Regions from separate parts of the Bacillus marinisedimentorum genome, predicted to be linked through region 3. Evidence: predicted binding sites of a transcription regulator. Region 3 holds the regulator's gene; each other region holds the start of a gene.

Region 1 (3,214 bases), on a different contig from region 3:
ATATCAAATCACTTGGCGTGACCCATGTGCAGCTGCTCCCGATTTTCGATTTCAGGACAATTGACGAAACGAAACTTGATGAACCACAGTTCAACTGGGGGTATGACCCGAAAAATTACAATGTCCCGGAAGGATCTTATTCGACCAATCCATTTGATCCATATACAAGAATCAAAGAGCTGAAACAACTGATCCAGACTTTCCATGAAAACGGCCTTAGAGTCATTATGGATGTCGTGTACAACCATATCTACGATGTGGATGAGTCCCATTTTCATGCGCTTGTGCCGGGCTACTTTTTCAGATACAACGAAGACGGCACCCTTGCAAACGGAAGCGGTGTCGGCAACGACATCGCCTCAGAGCGGAAAATGGCGAGGAAATTCATTGTCGATTCAGTGCTGTACTGGGTAAATGAATATAAGATTGATGGCTTTCGTTTCGACTTGATGGGCATCCATGATATCGAGACGATGAATGAAGTGAGGCAAGCGCTGAATAAGATCGATCCGACGATTTTAGTCCTGGGTGAAGGCTGGGATCTCAATACCCCATTGCCGGGCGAAACAAAAGCGACACAGAAAAACGCAGCTAAAATGGAAGGGATCGCACATTTTGACGACCGGATCCGCGACGGATTGAAAGGCAGTGTGTTCATAGCGGATGATAACGGATTTGTGAGCGGCAGGCCGGGACTTGAAGAACAGGTCAAACAGGGGATTGCGGGAGGAATGGATTACGAAGATCAAATCGCCACTTATGTAGACCCGGGGCAGGTTGTTTCATATGTGGAAGTCCATGACAACCTGACGCTCTGGGATAAGCTTAAAGCATCGAATCCTGATGCGGAAATTGCCGAGCTGAAAAAGATGCACAGACTCGCTTCCAGTATTATTTTGACATCCCAGGGCATCTCATTCATCCATGCCGGCCAGGAGTTCATGCGGACGAAAAATGGCGATCACAATTCGTATAAATCACCTGATGAAGTGAACCGGCTTGACTGGCACCGCTGCGCCGCTTTTAAAGAGGATGTCCATTATTTAAGAGGACTGGTTGCTCTTCGGAAACAGCATCCGGCATTCAGGATGAGAAGCAAAAAACAGATCAGGGAGCATTTGCATTTTCTTGATTGCCCGCCGCAAACAGTCGCCTTCACGTTGTCCGGCCATGCCAATGGCGATCCCGCCCCGTGCATCCTTGTTGCGCACAATGCTAACCGGATCGGAATGGAATTGGAATTACCTGCAAACGGAATCTGGAAGATCGCAGTCAACGGGCAAAAGGCCGGGTATGAGGAAATCGCTAAAATAGAAGGGAAACAGGCGGTGATTCCGGCAATCGGCACCCTTGTGCTCATATTGGAAGAAGAAATAGAATCGTGAGGGAGTCCGGCACTGGCCGGACTTTTTTGCCATATAGGAAAGTATAAATTGTCAGCAAGGGAGTATTTCCACGTTAAGATTATAGATAAGGGCAACTACGCCTCTGTCTTCGCCTAAAGGCTCGCCATCTGCGAGTTTTCTTTACGTTTTGGCTGTTGCCTGCAATTGAAATCCAGGGATTTTCGTGAGTTTTCCTGGACTAAATTGGTCAGATGCTTATGTTATATATCATAGAAGGCTGTTTCAAAAGGGAGCTGAGTCTCCCGCAGGTACCCGCTTTCACCAGAGGTACAAGTGCGGCATCCGTCCCTGTTTCCCTCGTCCGCATTCACGGTGTCTTCTCTGCCGCAGGGCGTGCCTGGGACATTCCGCCAACCCTCACCGAAATACAATTTGTAATACCATGGATCACACCTGTCAGTGTCTTTCACGGTGTGTCCTCGTTCAATAGCACACCCGGAAGCAGTCTTCAACCCCCACTTTCACGGCAACCGCTTACAGTTTTGATGCTTTGTCAATCATAAGAACAATTCATTATTTGGCTTGAAACCATTCTTTCTCCGGAGTACTCTATAGTTGCACAACAAATTGTGAAATAAATCACAAATAAAATAATAGACAAGAAAACAGAAAGGAAGAGCACAATGGAAAAAGAAGCAATTGAAAAAATAACCGTGCTGGCGTCAAAAAAGGCGGACCTGCTCAATCAGAATCCTCTTCAATATATAATGCGGGCTGTTCTTGCCGGCATCTACATCAGTTTTGCCGTTATTGTAAGCTTCAGGCTTGGCGATACATTTTATCAGGCACAGTCTCCGTTCACTCCGTTAATGAGCGGCATCTCTTTCGGGATTGCCCTAATGCTCATTATCTGGGGCGGAGCTGAACTCTTTACCGGCAACACGATGTATTTCACTGTCGCTGCCTTGCGGAAGAAGACAGGGGCTGCGGACCTCCTGAAAAACTGGTTCTTTTGTTATTCCGGAAATTTTCTCGGTGTCACCTTTTTTGCCGGATTATTTGTCATGACGGGTTTGTTTGCAGCGATTGGACCAGATCATATGATGATGGATGTTGTGGAAACGAAAATGAACCTAACCGCATCCGAACTGTTCTTCCGCGCAATCCTGTGTAACTGGCTCGTATGCCTCGCTATCTGGATTCCTATGCAGGCGAAAGGAGACGGGGCAAAGCTGGCCATGACGATTTTACTTGTATTTGCTTTCTTTGTTTCCGGCTATGAGCACAGCATCGCCAATATGTCCTTGTTCACGCTCGCTCTAATGCTGCCGCATCCCGAAACCATTTCCGTTGCCGGAATGGTTCATAACCTTGTTCCTGTCACGCTTGGAAATATTGTCGGCGGAGGCGTGTTTGTCGGAGCACTGTATACGTACCTGCAAACGTCCAAAAAGCCGGCTGAGAATAAAGCGGTTCAGCAGGCGGTACTTACAAGTTCTCCACATCAATCAGTGAGCAGCTAGCATACACTCGCCTTCCTGGTCAGTCAGGGAGGCTTTTTTTAATGCGAGGCTACGGATACGCTCGGAATCGCACTTGATTTCTGAAAGCTTCCGAAGAGAGGCAAGAACGGGTGCCGCATTTTCGCCCCCCTGGTGAAAACGAATACCTGCAGAGTATACCAAAGCCGCGGTTAACCAACCTGATACATAAATGAAAACGGCGCCGGTGAGGGCGCCGTTTTGTTTAAATTGCTGCTTCATTTGCAGCGGCTTCTTTTTCTTTCTTGGCCTGTTCAAGGAAAATCTTCGTTTCGGAAGCAACGACTCCGGAAAGTCCCAGCAGTCCGATCAGGTTAGGGAACGCCA
Region 2 (3,214 bases), on a different contig from region 3:
AAGACTTTTCACGGCTTTTATTCCAAACACTTCATTTTCTCCAGGATTAACAGGGATGATTTCAAACCCCTGTTCTTTCAAGTATCCGCCGACTTCGTTGGATGCCCGGTCAGGCTTCCCTGATAATCCTACAATAGCCACACGCTTTGGCGGGGTTAATATTTCTTTGAGTGTTTCATCACCTGGTATCTGCATTGTTATTAAATTCCCCTTTCCGAATACATCAGTTAGTTACAGTCTTAGGGTTTCCATGAAAAAAAACTTTATAGTTAACAACCAAACATACTGCAGCAAGAATTGCAAGAAGGATGAATCCGAGCGTATAGGTTCCCGTTAAATCCATGACAATCCCCATCAGGATTGGCGGGAAAAAACCGCCAAGTCCGCCCCAGGCGCCGACTATGCCTGTGACTGTACCTGTTTGTGTCGGAAACATCTGCGGAACAAGCTTGAATACGGAACCATTTCCAAGGCCGACCATTATTGCGATGAATAGCGCTGCCGCAGTAAAGATGATGAAATTATTTATCCATAGGGCTATGAAGACAGCTCCAACGGCAATTCCCGCATAGACGAAAATAAGGATTTTTTCAGCACCAATCTTATCTCCGAGAATACCGCCGACCGGGCGAATCAATGTTGACAGGACAACAAATCCAGCCGCTCTTAATCCGGCATCGACAGGCGTGACACTGTACAGGTCAACAAGCAGGGTCGGCAAATAAATACCAAAAGCCACAAACGCACCAAATGTGACAAAGTAAAACAGTGACAGGATCCATGTTGATCCGTATTTTAAGACAGACAGTGCGCCAAGGACTGTCTTTGCGCTGGCTGAAGGCTTCGTTTCAGGAGTGAAGTACCATAATAAAACGGCCATAATAAAGACAGGGACAGTGAGGCTCCAGAACACCCATGGAATTCCGAATGATGCCGCAATCGTCGGTAATGTAAAGCCGGCTACCGCGGTTCCGATATTACCGACAGCGTTAATTCCAAGTGCCGTTCCCTGCTTTTCAGGAGGAGTAAGTTTTGAGACGAAAGCGATTGATATCGCAAATGATGTTCCTGCCATACCGATAAAGAAAGCCCAGAACATGAGCATTCCATAGGAATCAGCGAAGCCGGCCCCGATGAGCGGAATAATGAGGAAGAGCATCAGACCGGTATACATTTTCTTTCCTCCATATTTATCAGTCATGATGCCGAGCGGAATCCTCATGACCGAGCCCAGAAGTACAGGGACAGCAACCAGGATACTTTTCTCCGTAGCGGAAAGGTTATACATTTCCTGCAGGGTACTGGCGATCGGTGAAATGACTGCCCAGGCAGCAAATGCGATAGTCATCGCCAGGGTCGTTATCGGTAACAATGCTTTTTGCTTGTTCATACCATTCAACTCCTCGTTTTTTGTTACTTCTATCATAAAAACAAACAATTGCAATACCTGTGAGCGTTATCACATTTCTTTACTGTTCACAGTTTTGTCGAAAAAAAGATCTGATGGTTCCGCGCGTTTTCATTATTTGTTACTCACATTCCCTTACAGCGGCTGTTCATGCATCAAAACGTTCAGCGTCTAAAATACCTGCATTGTTGATTGATATGTTGCAATAATGTGAACATCTGAAAAATGTGATAAATCTAACATCGCCCCATTGATAATCAACTTACGATGTAGTCATCAAGAATGACCAGGGAGTGAAAAGGAATGAAACAAAAACGTTCACCGCTTTGGAATAGATTGAATTACTTGAAGCCTGTTGAGAAGTTTTCAGGGGAACACAGTGAAATGAACTACAGCGACCGCAGCTGGGAGAACATGTACCGCAGGCGCTGGCAGCATGATAAAGTTGTCCGCTCAACACATGGGGTTAACTGTACGGGATCCTGCAGCTGGAACATTTATGTGAAAGACGGCCTTGTCACATGGGAAGGGCAGCAGCTCGATTATCCGACAACCGGACCTGATATGCCCGAGTTTGAACCGCGCGGATGTCCGCGGGGCGCAAGTTTCTCATGGTATATCTACAGCCCGCTAAGAGTGAAATATCCCTATGTTAGAAAAGTATTAATTGAAATGTGGCGAAACGCCCTTGAGCAATTTGATAATCCGCTTGATGCCTGGAAAAGCATTGTGGAAGATCCCGAAAAAACACGTACTTATAAACATGCCCGCGGGAAAGGCGGCCTTGTGAGAGCAGACTGGGATGAAGTATTAAAGCTTGTTGCATCATCCCTCCTTTACACAACGATTAAATACGGCCCTGACCGTAATATCGGCTTTTCGCCGATTCCGGCCATGTCTATGGTCAGCCACGCTGCCGGTGCACGTTTCATGCAGCTGATGGGCGGTCCGATCCTCAGTTTTTATGACTGGTATGCCGACCTTCCGCCGGCTTCTCCGCAAATCTGGGGTGATCAGACGGATGTTCCGGAATCGAGTGACTGGTTCAACAGCGGCTACATCATTACATGGGGATCAAACGTCCCGATGACACGGACACCGGATGCTCACTTCCTGGCGGAGGCCCGCTATAAAGGAACAAAGGTCGTTTCCATGAGCCCGGATTTCGCGGAGTCAACGAAGTTCGCAGATGACTGGCTGACGGTAAAACCGGGTACAGACGGCGCAATCGCCATGGCCATGGGACATGTCATTTTAAAAGAATTTTATATCAACCGGAAAACGGATTACTTTATCGATTATGCAAAGCAATATACCGATCTGCCATTCCTGGTGACACTTGATGAAGACGGTGAAAACTATCAGGCTGGCCGCTTCTTGAACGCCAATGACCTCGGCATAGAGACAGGCAACGGGGAATGGAAACCGGCACTGCTCGATGATATCACCGGCGGTCCTTCAGTGCCGCAGGGCACGATGGGTTCCAGATGGGAAGACAAGAAAAAATGGAATCTCGAATTGAAGGATGAGGTAACCGGAGCGGATATTAACCCGCGCCTCTCCATGCAGGGAATGGAAGACGAAATCGGCATTGTCAGAATGCCGTATTTCGGGGCAAAGGATAAATCGGTCAAAAACCGGGCCGTACCGATGAAAAAGCTTGTCATTAATGGGGAGTCAAAACATGTGACAACTGTATATGATTTGATGATGGCGAATTACGGAATCGACCGCGGACTTGGCGGTGAAGCGGCTCAAAGCTACGACGACATGGAAGCTTTCACGCCGGCATGGCAGGAGAGCATC
Region 3 (3,214 bases):
TGAGATACAATCAGTAAAGCGCCCGGATAACCTTGCAAATACTGCTCAAGCCATGTAAGCGTTTCGATGTCCAGATGGTTCGTCGGTTCATCCAGAATCAGCAAATCAGGTTTTGTCAGCAGAAGTTTGGCGAGAGCAAGCCGGGTTTTCTGGCCCCCGCTCAACGTTGAAATCGGTGTATTTGTATCAAATCTGCTGAAGTTCAGACCGTGCAGGACCGTACGTATATCCGCCTCATATTGATATCCGCCTTCATCTTTGAAGACGAGCTGCAATTCATCATATTCTTTCATGAGCTTGTCATAGGCAGCACCGTCATTCAGTAAATCGGGGTCCCCCATCTTAGCCTCCATGGCGCGCAGCCTTTTTTCCATATTCAGCAGCGGTTCAAAGACACTCAGCATCTCATCCCAAATCGACAAATTGGATTCCAGGCCGGTATCCTGGGCAAGATAACCGAGTGAAAGGTCTTTCGGCTTGATGATCTCGCCTTCATCATAAGACATCTGGCCCGCGATGATTTTCAAGAGCGTGGATTTGCCCGCCCCGTTCCTGCCGACAAGCGCAATGCGGTCATTTGATTGTACTTCCAATTTAATATTCGATAAAATAAGATCAGCGCCAAAATGCTTTGTCAACTGATTTACTTGAAGCAATATCATAGCAGTTCACCTCTATATTCGATAGCTTTAGTGTATCGCACCGGGAATCAGCTGGGCAACCTGGGGCTTTTAAGAATACGCAATTGTCGATTATTCGTTTCAAAAAAGGCCCGATCTCGGGTTATAATGATAGAAAGCAAGCTGAGAGGAGTTTTCGTATGGCATCTGAGTTTACTCACTTTAATGAGCAGGGCAGGGCAAAAATGGTCGATATCGCGGACAAGCAGGCAACCGTCCGGACGGCGCTGGCCCATTCGAGTGTTCAGGTAAGTGAAGAGATATATACAAAAATACAGGACAATGAGATTGGCAAAGGAGACGTGCTGGCAGTCGCTCAAGTTGCCGGTATCATGGCAGCCAAAAAAACACCGGAATGGATTCCGATGTGCCACCCGCTTCAGCTGAAAGGGGTCGATGTCTCGTTCGAATGGCAAAAACCCGCAGATGGCAGTAAAGACGGTGATTATATTCTGCATATCGGCGCAAGTGTCAAAACGAAGGGGAACACAGGCGTGGAAATGGAAGCGCTAACGGCAGCATCCGCAACAGCGCTGACGGTGTATGATATGTGTAAGGCAGTGGATAAAGGAATGATCATCGGCCCGACCTACCTGGTGGAAAAGACAGGCGGCAAAAGCGGAGATTTTCGAAGAGAATAGAACAAAGCGAAAAGCAGTGTTGGGGGTTAAATTATGGAAATCGATAAAAATAAAATCCCGCAGGCAACGGCAAAAAGGCTGCCGTTATACTACCGTTTTCTGAAGAATTTGCATTCATCAGGGAAACAGCGGGTGTCGTCTGCGGAATTAAGCGAAGCGGTCAAGGTTGACTCAGCGACAATCCGCCGTGATTTTTCTTACTTCGGTGCACTTGGCAAAAAAGGGTATGGGTATAATGTGAGCTATCTGCTGTCATTTTTCAGGGAGACGCTTGACCAGGATGAAATTACAAAAGTCGCCTTGATCGGTGTCGGTAACCTTGGCAGGGCCCTTTTGCATTACAATTTCACCAAAAATAACAATACGAAAATCGCAATGGCATTTGACGTGAATGAGAACCAGATCGGAACTGAAATCGGCGGCGTGCCGATTTACGATAGTGAAAAGCTGGAAGAGCGGCTTGGAGATGTATCTGTCGCCATTTTGACGGTGCCTGCACCCGCAGCGCAATCCGTCACCGACCGCCTTGTGAAAGCCGGCATCAGCGGCATCCTGAACTTCACTCCGGCCCGGCTGGCGACACCGCCTCATATCCGGGTCCATCATATCGACCTTGCGATTGAACTGCAGTCACTGATCTACTTCCTGAAGCATTATCCTCTCAGTGAAGGTGAGCAGGAAGAGGCAGAAGAATAAAACGAACCCGCGGTTTTTGAGTAACTGGCAGGGTTGAAACATAAACGAATATATCTTTGGAGGTGGAATCGGCACGCTGATTCACACCTCTTTTTTGTTGTTATCGTAACGGTCAACGGCATTTTCAAATTTCTATTAACTGGGGTACATGGGCTTTTCATATTGTTACCTGAATTATGCGTTCCCGAAAAGGTCTTCGGAGTTCCAAAAAGGAAACGCAACGAGCTATGCGTTCCGGAAAAGGCTTTCGGAGTACGAAAAAGGGAACGAATCGATACTATGCGTTCCCAAAAAGGTCTTCGGATCACCGAAAAGGGAACGCATCAAGTAATTCATCAGCATAAGGAACGGACAGATTTCAGCTAATTCAAATTTTTCTTCCCAATCATGCTCTTAAATTTAACATCAACAAGAAGACCGGAACCCAAACTGGTCTTCTTATTATTTAGTGTGTTAATAAGCTCACTCGAACCTGTAAGCGGTCCCAGCCGTGGGTTTTAAAAAGTTAAACAAACGTTTATTTAAAAAGAGAATGCACCGGTCACGAGGGCTGCTGGAGATTTAAACAAACGTTTATTTAAAATTGTCTGCCGTCTATTCTTTTCACAGCCCTATTTTGATGTATGATAGAGATAAAGAAAATTTCGGAAAACGAAACAACCGGGGGATAGAGAGATGGCGAAAAAAATACCTGAAAAGTGGATGGTGGTCATTGCCGTTTTGCTCGGCACATTCACCATCATTTTAAATAACAGCATGCTGAATCCGGCAATTCCTGAACTCATGGCAATCTTTGATACGGATGCGGTTTCAATCGGCTGGGTGATTACCATTTTTATGGTTTCGATGGGGATCACGATGCCGCTGACCGGCTATCTTGGCGATAAGATCGGCAAGAAGAAGCTGTACATGATTGGGCTTGTTTTGTTTTTGATCGGGTCTGTCCTTGCTTCAATGGCATGGAGCCTCACATCATTAATCTTATTCCGCGCCATACAGGGGATTGCAGGTGGTGTCATGATGCCGCTTTCGATGGCTTTGATCTTTGAAGTGTTTCCGCGGGAGGAACGCGGGCTTGCGACCGGGGTGTGGGGCATCGCGGCCATGATGGCGCCGACGATCGGCCCGACACTTGGCGGAACGATTGTTGAAACGAGCAGCTGGCATTACTTGTTTTTGTTCAATATCCCGTTCGGC
Region 4 (3,214 bases), on a different contig from region 3:
GTTCATTTTCCCTTTATTAGTCGGATGATGTCGAGATTTTTGGAAGAAATGTGAGTTATGGATTGGGGATTTATTCGAACGCATTAGGATAATAAACCTCAATCACTGTTTTATTTTTTGAAAGGTTGTTTTCATAAATATTGCTGCTAATTTAAAAAAAGGTTATTACACACAGGATTTTGCCGGATCACTGGTTCGGCCCGGCAATTGGCGACCTTGCCCAGTCGCTTGGCATGAGTGCAGCCGGGCTGCTCTTCATAAAACTGGCGGATCCGGGCAATGAAACCCCCGCTAAGGATGCATTCAGCTACAAGCAGATGCTTGTTGATGTATTCGTTGGCGGAGGTTTTGTTACAGCGGCTTCCATCTTTTTGATAACTGCTTTCGGGGCGGTGCCGGTCCTTATTGCTGCAGCTGTCATCACCTTGGGCTGGCTGGCACTCGGACTGTTTATTTCGGTAAACGTTAAGCGTTCAGTTCCTGATGCCAGAGGATGAAAAGAACGTTCCATTTTCCTTAACAGGGGGTAGGTAAATAACAGGATAGCTGCATTTCCTTATTTATCCTTAACAATAGACGCTTCTAAGATAGAACCAGGGAAACAAACAGGCAAGGGGGAAAATAGATGGAACACGAAAATCGGAACCTTTTGACTTCAGCCATCCTTTTAGGCCTCGGCGCAGGGGGTGCGATTGACGGCATACTATTTCACCAGCTGCTGCAGTGGCACCATATGCTGGACCATGATCATGTTGGCCTGGCGATCTTCACTGACGGGCTGTTTACCATTCTGTTCTCCGCTTTGCTCTTATGGGGCGGCGTCAATATATTCCGTCACGCACAACGCGGAGAACTTGGCACCAGCCTCCGGACATTCACCTCCGGCATTCTGATGGGGGCGGGGGCATTTAACCTTATTGAGGGTATTATCGATCATCATATTTTGCAGCTGCACCGGGTGCGCCCGGCGTCAGAAAACCCGCTGCTCTATGATATCGCCTTTCTGCTCATCGGCCTGATCCTGTTTTTGATCGGCTGGGCATTGCATCCGAAGGAGGAATGAAGCGGTGCCTGTCACTCGTCGATATATGTCGAATCAAACACGATAAAGCCCGGATAACCGGGCTTTTTGTATGCGCAAAATTCGACAGGTGCCTGTCACTTTGCAGTGTTTTATACACTGAGGTGTATTTATGTGCGAAATATGAAGAAAGTGTGAAACTGAGCACAAAAGTTGGGTGAAAACAGGCAAATAGTGATTGGTATCACACTTGTTTGTTTGATAATTGCATAAGATGAAAGCGAACGATAGGGAACAACATGTCCCATTCAAACCAGATGAAAGGGGTGAAAATATGAAGCAAACGCTCATTATTTTCATTGCAGCAGCAGTTGTCGGTTTCAGCGGAGGTTTTTTCGCATTTGAAGGATTCGGCAAGTCCGATTCAGCTTCAGAATCAGCCTCAACGGAAGTGAATGACAGCAGTACATCAGAGGAAAGCGCTGGTGAAAATGAAGCACCGGAAGCCAAAGAGGAAGAGAGCAATCAGGATTCCGGGGCAGAGACTGTTTCGGCCAGCGGTGAAATCCTTGATCAGCGCGGATGCCTGGCGTGCCACTCTGTTTCTTCATTGAATTTGGAAGGCGGAGCAACCGGTCCGGATTTATCAGACGCGTACACCTCAGTTGAAGGAAAGCACGGCAAACCGATTGGCGAATTTTTGAAAGAACCGACGTCGGCAGTCATGTCGAGTGTAATCGGCGGCCAGCCGCTGACAGATGAAGAACATGCCGCCGTTCTGGAAGCATTGAAGGCTGCATCAGAAAAATAATTGTAAACGGATTCAAAGAAGAAACGGACCCTATTGTTTTTATAAAACCAAGTTACCCAATGGATTTACTACCTATTTGGAGGTGTTTCATTTGAAGAAGACAATACCGGCAATCTCCGGTTTGCTGGCAGGTTTTTTAGTCGCATTCATCTTTTTTACCGATTTCTCCCCGCAGTCACAGCCGCAAGGAAATGCCAGCGAAAAATCGAACGCGGAAAAGGTTTATGTCCCGTTTGGTGAAAAAGATGAGTATTACCTCTTTGCTTCAGGCGGCCACTCAGGCCAGATGTTCGTGTACGGTGTGCCGTCCATGCGCCATATCCGCACATTGCCAGTTTTCTCTCCGGATTCAGCAACAGGATGGGGATTTGACAAACACTCACGCGAAATGATGGGTGAATACACGTGGGGCGATTTGCACCATCCTGCATTCTCGGAAACAGACGGGGATTATGACGGCAAGTACTTGTTCATGACGGATGTCGGCAACAGCCGGGCCGCAGCAATGGACCTTGAGACATTCACAACGATCGATATGATGGACGTACCGAACACAAGCGGCCCTCACTGCGCGATGTTCGTCACAGAAAATACGGAGTACATGTTCCTGCCGACTCGTTTCGCCGTTCCGATCGGAAGCGAGTATGAGTCACTTGATGATTACAGCGAAAAATACCGCGGCGTCATGTCAGCCGTCACATTCAATCAGGAAACCGAAAAACTTGATATCGCATACCAGGTTGCACTTCCGCCTTGGTCCTATGATCTTTCCGATGCCGGTAAAGGCGTATCAAAAGATTGGGCCGTCATCACGACTTACAACACGGAAGAAGCAACGACTAACCTTGAAATCAACGCTTCCCAGGCTGACCGTGACTATATCGTCCTGTTCAACTGGAAAGAGCTTGAACAAATGGTCAAAGACGGCAAGTATGATGAAGTGACAGACCAGAAAATGATCTTCCCAGAAAAGCATAAAGGCGGCATGTACCTTGTACCTGTTGCAAAATCACCGCACGGCGTCGATGTTACACCTGACGGCAAACGGTTCATCGCATCAGGAAAGCTTGCACCGACAAACACTGTTTACTCGTTTGAAAAAGCATTCGAAGCCATTGAAAATAAAGATTTCGCTGGAGAGAAGAACGGAATCCCTGTTTTGAATTATGACTCTGTCATGGAACGCGAAGTGAATCCTGAAAATGCACTCGGACCGCTTCATACCCAGTTTGACGATGAAGGCATGGCATATACAACGATGTTCATTTCTTCTGAAATTGTGAAATGGGATCCGAATACAGGCGAAACGCTTGACCGCGTACCGGTTCAGTACTCACCTGGCCATGCGGTTGCAGCTGAAGGCGACACAGTAGACCCTGATG

The links. The regulator Rex, encoded in region 3, represses fermentation and respiration genes when NADH is low (regulators of the CRP and FNR family bind a similar motif). The targets are predictions, from matches to a motif close to TTGTGAAATATTTCACAA.
Region 1: the regulator Rex is predicted to act here: its motif matches at 1,974-1,991, upstream of A4U59_RS13215 (formate/nitrite transporter family protein).
Region 2: the regulator Rex is predicted to act here: its motif matches at 1,634-1,651, upstream of A4U59_RS06320 (nitrate reductase subunit alpha).
Region 4: the regulator Rex is predicted to act here: its motif matches at 1,214-1,231, upstream of A4U59_RS16050 (cytochrome C).

The regions. Positions count from the first base shown of each region.
Region 1 covers NZ_LWBL02000043.1:62,150-65,363, forward strand. The annotation lists partial or broken gene pulA (type I pullulanase) at 1-1,385, shown strand, start outside; gene A4U59_RS13215 (formate/nitrite transporter family protein) at 2,030-2,869, shown strand; gene A4U59_RS13220 (hypothetical protein) at 2,855-3,109, opposite strand; gene A4U59_RS13225 (alanine/glycine:cation symporter family protein) at 3,093-3,214, opposite strand, start outside.
Region 2 covers NZ_LWBL02000019.1:58,039-61,252, reverse strand. The annotation lists gene A4U59_RS06330 (CoA-binding protein) at 1-195, opposite strand, end outside; gene A4U59_RS06325 (MFS transporter) at 224-1,390, opposite strand; gene A4U59_RS06320 (nitrate reductase subunit alpha) at 1,712-3,214, shown strand, end outside.
Region 3 covers NZ_LWBL02000067.1:6,480-9,693, forward strand. The annotation lists gene A4U59_RS18885 (ABC-F family ATP-binding cassette domain-containing protein) at 1-662, opposite strand, end outside; gene moaC (cyclic pyranopterin monophosphate synthase MoaC) at 821-1,321, shown strand; gene A4U59_RS18895 (redox-sensing transcriptional repressor Rex) at 1,355-2,017, shown strand; gene A4U59_RS18905 (MDR family MFS transporter) at 2,693-3,214, shown strand, end outside.
Region 4 covers NZ_LWBL02000053.1:9,344-12,557, reverse strand. The annotation lists gene A4U59_RS16060 (hypothetical protein) at 180-497, shown strand; gene A4U59_RS16055 (DUF2243 domain-containing protein) at 626-1,063, shown strand; gene A4U59_RS16050 (cytochrome C) at 1,356-1,832, shown strand; gene nosZ (Sec-dependent nitrous-oxide reductase) at 1,924-3,214, shown strand, end outside.